Regions from separate parts of the Streptomyces sp. NPDC054975 genome, predicted to be linked through region 3. Evidence: riboswitches for the same ligand, from Rfam matches in the RefSeq annotation. Region 3 holds a riboswitch; each other region holds the start of a gene.
What was found. A riboswitch is a leader RNA that binds a small molecule or an ion and turns the genes downstream of it on or off. The one in region 3 is predicted to bind cyclic di-AMP.
Positions count from the first base shown of each region.

Region 1: another riboswitch for cyclic di-AMP. It lies ahead of ACWF79_RS19685 (C40 family peptidase); the one in region 3 lies ahead of ACWF79_RS02275 (M23 family metallopeptidase).
Region 2: another riboswitch for cyclic di-AMP. It lies ahead of ACWF79_RS27560 (M23 family metallopeptidase); the one in region 3 lies ahead of ACWF79_RS02275 (M23 family metallopeptidase).
Region 4: another riboswitch for cyclic di-AMP. It lies ahead of ACWF79_RS18155 (transglycosylase family protein); the one in region 3 lies ahead of ACWF79_RS02275 (M23 family metallopeptidase).

Region 1 covers NZ_JBSGWV010000020.1:104,306-106,496, forward strand. The annotation lists gene ACWF79_RS19675 (ATP-dependent Clp protease proteolytic subunit) at 1-116, shown strand, start outside; gene ACWF79_RS19680 (hypothetical protein) at 124-429, shown strand; cyclic di-AMP (ydaO/yuaA leader) riboswitch at 769-941, shown strand; gene ACWF79_RS19685 (C40 family peptidase) at 945-1,421, shown strand; gene ACWF79_RS19690 (ATP-binding protein) at 1,403-1,903, opposite strand; gene ACWF79_RS19695 (8-amino-7-oxononanoate synthase) at 2,062-2,191, opposite strand, start outside.
Region 2 covers NZ_JBSGWV010000042.1:37,081-39,271, reverse strand. The annotation lists gene ACWF79_RS27565 (GntR family transcriptional regulator) at 1-203, opposite strand, end outside; gene ACWF79_RS27560 (M23 family metallopeptidase) at 387-1,169, opposite strand; cyclic di-AMP (ydaO/yuaA leader) riboswitch at 1,183-1,348, opposite strand; gene ACWF79_RS27555 (M16 family metallopeptidase) at 1,561-2,191, opposite strand, start outside.
Region 3 covers NZ_JBSGWV010000001.1:495,628-497,818, reverse strand. The annotation lists gene ACWF79_RS02280 (tyrosine-protein phosphatase) at 1-690, opposite strand, end outside; cyclic di-AMP (ydaO/yuaA leader) riboswitch at 1,085-1,240, shown strand; gene ACWF79_RS02275 (M23 family metallopeptidase) at 1,245-2,189, shown strand.
Region 4 covers NZ_JBSGWV010000018.1:26,163-28,353, forward strand. The annotation lists gene ACWF79_RS18150 (transglycosylase family protein) at 1-944, shown strand, start outside; cyclic di-AMP (ydaO/yuaA leader) riboswitch at 1,210-1,386, shown strand; gene ACWF79_RS18155 (transglycosylase family protein) at 1,390-2,082, shown strand.

The DNA.
Region 1 (2,191 bases), on a different contig from region 3:
TCGACGCCGACATCGACCGGATCACCGTCCTCGACGCGCCGGCCGCCACCGCGTACGGCCTGGTGGACCACGTGATTCAGAACCGTGGGGCGTCGGGCGGCGCCGGGGGAAGGTGAGCGTCCGATGGTTCCCGAGCTGCCGCCCCTGCCCGCCCTGACGCGCGCCGAGGGCGAGTTCATCGACGCCTATCTCGAAGTGGTCGACCTGCTGGGTCGCATCAATCCATCCAGGGCATCGCATACGTATGGGGCGCTGCGCGCGGCTCAGGCCCTGGTGGGGCGGGCGAACGCGCTGCGCGACGCACTGACGGCGATGCATGCGCGCGGGGAGAGCGAGGTGCACGCGGAGACATTGGCCCGCGCGCTGCGGGTGTTGGACGGCGAGCGTAGATCCGATCGCGTCACTGTCCCGGGGACACCGACAAGTTGACATTCCGTCGTGTCGTGTCGAGGTCCACTCGGACCAGCACAGGCGCAGAATCGCTCCCCCGTTCGGCGTAGTCGACGAATCGACATATGCGCGGGGTGAGTTGCGCAACAGGTGTACACATCTGGCGGAATCAGGCGTTCCACCCCTGGTCCGGGACTCGTCGGCCAAACCTGCGACGATCACGAAACATGCCTGTCCACCCGAATGGATCAGTCGTGAGGAGCCTCACATAACGCCGTTTCGGCTCGGATTTCACCCTGGGTCTGGGTCAAGATCCCTCACGACGACAAGCCCCCGCCACCGCGGCGGGGCGGTCCGGGCGGACGCCGAGTCCTGCCGCTGTCCCGGATGTCTGGTCGACAGGAGTGGATCGGCAGGAGTGGAGGACCCGAGCAGTACGGGACGGCCGGCCAGTGTGGCCGTTCCTCGGGGTGAAGCCGCGACCGCGGCCGGGCAACTTCGCCAGTCCGAACCCGACAGGTCATCCTTCACAGGCGGCTGACGAAGGGTTGCGCATGACTGCGCAGATTCATGTCCCGTCCGTGCTGTCCCGGGCCGGAGCCGTCTCGGCTCTCACCCTCGCCGCCCTCGGCGGCACGATGCTGGCACCAGGTGCCGCACCGGAGGCCCAGGCCGCGACGTCGTACGCCGGCAAGGCGCTGAACATCGCGGCTTCGAAGAAGGGATCGCCCTACAAGTACGGAGCGTCCGGACCGACCCGGTTCGACTGCTCGGGGCTCACGCTCTACTCGTACAAGAAGGCGGGCAAGTCGCTGCCTCGTACCGCGCAGCAGCAGTACAACAAGACCCGGCACATCTCCGCGTCCAGCAGGCAGAAGGGGGACCTGGTCTTCTTCCACTCGGGTGGAAGGGTGTACCACGTGGGGATCTACGCCGGTGGCGGCAAGATCTGGCACTCGCCCAAGAAGGGCTCCTGGGTGAAGCTCGACAAGATCTGGTCGTCCAAGGTGTATTACGGCCGGGTGCGCTGACGCCCCGTCCGGTCCGACGCGAGCGGGGGTACGGTGGCGCCGCCGTACCCCTCCGCGGCGGCGGGGGCGGTCCACGGCAGGTTGATCCAGACCGTCTTGCCGCCCTCGTCGGTCGGGGTGACCGAGAGCCGGCCGCCGGCCTCGGCCGTCAGGATCCGGATGATGACCATCCCGCGTCCGTTGTCCTGCTGCACGGCCGCCGGGAGCCGCTTCGGCCAGCGGGGATGGCTGTCGGTCACGCCGATGTGGAGCTGCTCCTCGCGCTCCAGGCGGATGTCGACGGTGAAGGTGGGCGACTGTCCGAAGGTGTGCTGGACGGCGTTGGTGGCCAGCTCCGAGACGATCAGCCGGACCGTGTCGGCGGTGTCGCTGCCGCCTGCGAGCCCCCACCCGCCGAGGACGTCGGCGACATATCTTCGGGCGGCGGACACCGAGGCGGGATCGCTCGGCAGAGTGACGGTTGCTTCCTGGTGGTCTGCCATGGCAACGCTGTCCCTTTCCCACCGGGCCCGGCCCGGATTGCACTTCGCGTCAGACTGCCACCGATCGTGCCGCCCTGGGCGGCGATCCACCAAGATATGTGCATATTTGTCGCTCGAAGCGGTGAACTCTGCTACGAGAGACCGTATTTGGGACGCGCTCAGTGCTCGGCGGGCGGCGCCGTCCGCACGATGGTGGTGACGGCCTGTTCGATCTGCGCGTCCGTCAGGTCCGCGCGGGCCGTGAGCCGCAGCCGCGAGATGCCGTCGGGGACGGACGGCGGCCGGAAA
Region 2 (2,191 bases), on a different contig from region 3:
TCGGCCACCTGGGCGCCCGCGTGGCGGCGGGTGATCACGAAGCCCTCGGACTCCAGGGTGCGCAGCGCCTCGCGGACCGGGACGCGGGAGACTCCGTACCGACGGGCCAGCTGCTCCTCGGTCAGCCGGCTGCCGCGCTCGAAGACGCCGGTGACGATGTCGTCCCGGATCGCCGTGCACACCGAGTGCGCGGGAATGCGCATGATCGACCTCCGCCTTAATACGCGCGAAACCGGTTGTCCGGCGACTCTATTGCAGCGGAGGGGTATTTCCGACGGCTCCTCAGAAATCATGGATATCTTTTGGCCAACGGGGCAGCGAAAAGCCCCGGCTCAGTACGAGCCGGGGCTTTTCGACGTGCGCTGGGGCCTCGCCGGTCGGACGGGTCAGACGTTCACGCCACGGGCGCGCAGGTACGCGACCGGGTTGATGTCGGAGCCGTACTCGGCGGTGGTGCGGGCCTCGAAGTGGAGGTGCGGGCCGGTCGAGTTGCCGGTGGAGCCGGAGATGCCTATCTGCTGGCCCGGGGTGACGGACTGGCCGACGGAGACACTGATGGCCGAGAGGTGACCGTACTGGGTGTACGTGCCGTCGTTCATCCGGATGACGATGTTGTTGCCGTACGCGCCGCCCCAGCCGGCCTCGACGACGGTGCCGGAGCCGACGGAGACGACCTTGGTGCCGTAGGCGGCGTGGAAGTCGACGCCGGAGTGGCTGCCGGAGGACCACAGCGAGCCGCCGGTCTGGTAGCCGGTGGAGACGTACGAGCCGGCCACGGGGAGCTGGAAGGAGTTCAGGCGCTTGCGCTCGGCCTCACGGGCGGCGCGCTCCTTGGCCTCGCGGATCTCCTTGGCGCGGGCCTCCGCCTTGCGCTTGGCCTCCGCCTTGGCGCGGGCCTCGGCGACGCGCTTCGCCTCCGCCTCGGCGGCCTCGCGCTCCTGGGCGGCGGCCTGGGCGTCGAGGGTGTCGGCGAGAGCCTCGTCGGCGGCGACGACCTGGGTCAGGCCGGTGTCCTCCGGGGAGGGGGCCTCCGTGTCGGCGAGCGCCGGGGAAGCCAGGGTGCCGATGACGCCGGTGGTGGCGAGGGTCGCGATGCCGGCGATGCCTGCGCCGCGGCGCGCCAGACGGCTCGGACCACGATGCTTCCCGGTGGCACGGGTGAACGCCATGTAGAGGCTGATCCTTTCCTTCCTTCTCGCCTACCGGGTTAGCTGACGGGTTCGGAGCAGGAAGGTCTCCTACGGGCCCCTCCGCACGGGTGCGAAGGCGTCCGATTCACCCCAGGGACTACGTATGGGTCCCCGGCTCCCCAGGCTCGCGCCTGACGGGGACTCGGCGATGACTGTCCGATGCCGCGGGTGCGGCGGGTGCAACTGGCGAACAGCCGGACCGACGCTATGCGGACCATCTTTCAATCACCAAACAGACACGCCAGTTTGTAAGACATGCCACAGGGCAAACGATCACCCTCTCCAGCAATACGGACAAAGAGGAGGACCCCGACGTACCGTGACGTCGGGGTCCTCACCTGCCTCCGGAGCGCGGCTCCGGTCGGCTCAATCAGCCGGTGACGACGGTCACTTCACCGATACCGAGGGCGCGCACCGGCTCCGCGATCTGCGCCGCGTCACCCACGAGCACGGTGACGAGCCGGTCCACCGGGAAGGCGTTGACGACGGCCGCGGTCGCCTCGACCGTGCCGGTCTCGGCGAGGCGCGCGTACAACTGCGCCTGGTAGTCGTCCGGGAGGTGCTGCTCGACCTGGTCGGCGAGCGTCCCCGCGACGGACGCGGCGGTCTCGTACTTGAGCGGCGCCACACCCACCAGGTTCTGCACGGCCACGTCGCGCTCGGCGTCCGTGAGGCCTTCGGCGGCGAGGGTGCGCAGCACCTTCCACAGGTCGTCAAGTGCCGGGCCCGTGTTGGGGGTGTCCACGGAACCGCTGATGGCGAGCATCGCGGCGCCGTTGCCCTCGGCGTCGGAGCGCAGGACCTGGCCGAAGGCCCGCACGCCGTAGGTGTAGCCCTTCTCCTCGCGCAGGACGCGGTCCAGGCGGGAGGTGAGCGTGCCGCCGAGGCAGTACGTGCCGAGGACCTGGGCGGGCCAGACGCGGTCGTGCCGGTCGGCGCCCACGCGGCCGATCAGCAGCTGGGTCTGGACGGCGCCCGGCCGGTCGACGATGACCACACGG
Region 3 (2,191 bases):
CAGGTACTCCACCCGCGCGTCGAACAGCGGGCTGATCAGCTCCATCACCTCGGGCGCCATCGCGTTCGCGGAGGTGGAGCTGCGGCGCACCTTGTAGCGGCGGTGCGGGTCGTTCGACTTCACGTAGTCCGCCTCGATCGCCTCGCGCTCCACGCCCACCGCGAGCAGCGAGATGGCGATGGAGAGGCCGGCCCGGTCCTTGCCGGCCGCGCAGTGCATGAGCGCCGGGACGCTGTCCTCGGCGAGCGCGTGCAGGATGCGGCCGTGCTCCGCCGTCCGCTCGGCAATCATCTTCCGGTACGAATCGGACATTCGGTCCGCGGCCTTGCCGTCGCCGAGAATGGCGCGGAGCTGCTCCAGCTCGCCGGAGCTGACGAGCTTCCAGAACTCCTTGCCGTCGGCCGGGTCGTTGAGCGGTATGTTCACATTTCGCACACCCGGCAGTTCGACGTCCGGGCCCTCGATCTTGATGTCGGCCTGATTGCGGAAGTCGAAGATCGTGTGCAGGCCCAGGGTGGAGAGAAACGCCGCGTCGTCCTCGGTGGCGTGGGCGAGGTGGCCGCTGCGGAAGAGGCGCCCGAACCGCACCGTACGGCCGTCCACGGTCGGCAGTCCGCCCACGTCCCGGAAGTTGCGTACCCCGGTGAGCTCGGGTTCGGTCGGCGAGATCTGGGGCAGCTGCTGCGTCACGGGTGCTCCTGAAGGTTGACGGACCGCGATCGGTTCCTGATCGATTCCTGGGGCAATCATCCCGGGTGTCCGGGGCCGTGCGCACCCCTGGGTAGGGGATTGGGTGTTCTGTCCGAATTGGCCCCTTCGGGATAACGCGCCCTTGTTTTAGGGGAGATGGGATTCGGGGCGTGAGCAGCGTCATAAAGGTGACGGACCGTGCCTGATCGTCCGGACCAATTTCCCTGCCTGAAAAGGAAATCGATCCTCCGTCGTCCACGGAGGGTGACCGGAATGCGGTGCGGATATCGCGCCCGGCAATTGCGATCGGAAACCCGTGGCTTGTTCGCCGCGACCCCGCTCGTCTAGCGTCACCGTCAATCCGGTCGGACCGCCGAATCCTGCCACCGTCCGGAATCCGCACCCATCCACGCCCGGCAGGAGCGGGGGACCCAGGTAAGTACGCCGCACCGGTCGATCCGGACGGCTCGGGGTGAAGCCGCGTGAGAACGCGGCCGGACATCTCCAGTCCGAACCCGACAGCTCACCTCGTAGGCGACGGAGAGGAATTCGCCATGCCCGCAAAGGGTAAGCATCGCCGTCCCAAGGTCAACCCGATCACGCGCGGATTCGTCGCTGCCGGCACCGGTGGCGCCGTCGTCGCCCTGCCGCTGTTCGGTGCGACCGGAGCCCACGCCGCCGAGAAGGCCGCGCCGACCGTGACGTCCGAGCAGGCCGTCGCCGCCGTCGCCGCCGCTCCCGCGAAGGCCCCTGCCGCCGCGAAGCCGAAGACGTACTCCGTCGTTCCCGGCGACTACCTGTCGAAGATCGCCGCCGAGCACGACGTCAAGGGCGGCTGGCAGAAGCTGTACGCCGACAACCGCCAGGTCGTCGGTGAGGACCCGTCGCTGATCCTGCCGGGCATGAAGCTCACCCTCGGCGCCAAGTCGACGGCCAAGGCCGCCCCGAAGGCCGCGGCCCCCAAGGCTGCTCCGAAGGCCGCGCCCAAGGCCGAGAAGAAGTCCTCCTCCGACGCGAGCGAGTCGCGCAGCTCCCGCTCCGCCGCACGCGACACGGCTCCCGCCCAGAACTCCGCCCCCGCGAAGTCCTCCTCCTCCGGCTGGGTCGCCCCGGTCTCCGGCGGCGTCTCCACCCCGTACCGGGCCTCCGGCTCGATGTGGTCCTCCGGCTACCACACCGGTGTCGACTTCATGGCCTCCTCCGGCACCTCGGTCAAGGCCGTCGGTGCGGGCACCGTCCACTCGGCCGGCTGGAGCGGCTCGTACGGCAACGAGGTCGTCATCCAGCACGCCGACGGCACGTACTCCCAGTACGCCCACCTCTCCTCCCTCTCCGTCTCCGCCGGCCAGACCGTGACCGGCGGCCAGGAGATCGGCCTCTCCGGCTCGACCGGCAACTCCAGTGGCCCGCACCTGCACTTCGAGATCCGTACCGGCCCGAGCTACGGCTCGGACGTCGACCCGCTGGCGTACCTGCGCCAGCACGGCGTCGGCATCTGACG
Region 4 (2,191 bases), on a different contig from region 3:
CCGCCATCGTCGTCGCCGCAGGCGTGACGGGCTCGGCCCTCGCGCTTCCCCTGCTCGGGGCGGGTTCGGCCTCCGCCGCCGACGCGGCCACCTGGGACCGGGTCGCCGAGTGCGAGTCGGGCGGCCAGTGGAGCGCCCACTTCGGCAACGGGCTCTACGGCGGGCTGCAGTTCACCCAGGAGAGCTGGGAGCGTCACGGCGGTCTGGCGTACGCGCCGAGCGCGGACCTCGCCAGCCGTGCCCAGCAGATCGTGGTGGCCGAAAAGGCACTCGCCGCGGGTGACACGCAGTGGGCGACGTGCGCCCCGATCGCCGGGCTGACCAACGACGGCGTCAAGCCGGACGTCGTCCCCGGCCCCGCGGTCACGCCGAGCGAGCCGATCGGTCCGCTCCCGGAGTCCAACCGCACCCTCGGTCTCCCGGACGTCGTGGCTCCGCCCGAGGCGCTCGCAGGGCCCGAGACCACCCCGACTCCCTCCACGCCCTCCCCCTCCGTCACGCCGACCGCTCCCGGCACCGGCAAGCACCGGGGCGAGGCCGCCCCGGAGGAGACGGGCGAGACGACCGCGGCGGACAAGTCGCCCGAAACGGGCCGTCACGCCTCGCCGACCGACACTTCGACCGGCACCCCGACGGGCGCTCCGACCGACACGCCGGCAGCGGACGCCACCGACGAGGAGAAGGCCGCGAATCCGGGTAGTGAGGACACTGCGGACACTGCGGGCAAGAAGCCCTCCGAGGGCATCAAGGATGCTATCGGTGCATACACCGTCAAGCCCGGCGACAACCTCACCGAGATCGCCCAGCGGAACGACCTCCCCGGCGGCTGGGGCGCTCTCTACGACGCCAACCGGTCGACCGTCGGGGCCGATCCGAACCTCATCCTCCCTGGCCAGAGCCTCGATCTGACGATCGGAACGCCCGTGGAGACGGCCCCGAAGTAGGGGCGGTTCGGGGATGAATGTCCGGTTCTGTGCAAGTGAGACATGGGTCTCTTCGTCTCAACTGGCGTGTCTCGTCCGCAAACTCTCCTTCCGTCACCTCTCACCTGCGTAAACGCCCTTTGTCCCGGGGCAAGTACGGGCGTTTTGTCCCCCATGGACGTCTTTGAACTTCCCCCGGGTCTGTGTCTACGGTCGTCACCGCTCGCCACCGCGGGCCCCGTCGACCGAAACGCCGAATCCTGCCGTCGGCCGATGGGAACAGTCGTCGCGTCAAGCGCCGTAGGCAGGAGCGGGGGACCCAAGGTAAGTGCCGCCCCCGGCCGTTGAGACAGACGGCCGACGGACCGGCTTGGGGTGAAGCCGCGCGCTAGGTCGCGCGGCCGGGCAACTCACATCGGCCCGAACCCGACAGCTCACCTCGTAGGCGTCGGTGAGGAGAATCTCCATGCTGTTTTCCGCCAAGGGCAAACACCGTCGTCCCTCCAAGGCCACCCGCGCCGTCGCCCTCGCCGGTGTCGCCGGTGTCGCCGTCGCCGCCCCGCTGATGACCGCCGGCACCGCCTCGGCCGCCACCGTCTCCGAGTGGGACAAGGTCGCCCAGTGCGAGTCCGGTGGCAACTGGTCCATCAACACCGGCAACGGCTACTACGGCGGCCTGCAGTTCTCCAGCTCCACCTGGGCCGCCTTCGGGGGCACCGCGTACGCCGCGACCGCCGACCAGGCCTCCAAGTCGCAGCAGATCGCGATCGCCGAGAAGGTCCTCGCCGGTCAGGGCAAGGGCGCCTGGCCGAGCTGCGGCGTCGGCCTCTCCTCCGCCTCCCCGAACACCGGTGCCGTCGAGGAGGCGCCTGCCGCGCAGGCCGCCCCGAAGCAGGAGCGTCAGGCCGAGCAGCCGACGACCCGCAGCGAGCAGCGGACCGCCCCGAAGGCCGAGTCCAAGAAGACCGTCACCACCCCGACCGGCAAGAAGGTCAAGAAGGGCGACGGCGAGTACAAGGTCGTCTCCGGCGACACCCTGAGCACCATCGCCGCCGAGCACGACGTCAAGGGCGGCTGGGCGAAGCTCTTCGAGCTCAACAAGGACGTCGTCGAGGACGCCGACCTGATCTACCCGGGCCAGCAGCTTCACCTGAAGTGAGCCCGGCGGCTCGCGTGAGTCCGGCGGCTCACGCGAGCCCTACGACCCTCCCGCGGTGACCACCCCGGTCCGGAGCGCCTCTCCCCCGTGCGCTCCGGACCGGGGTTCC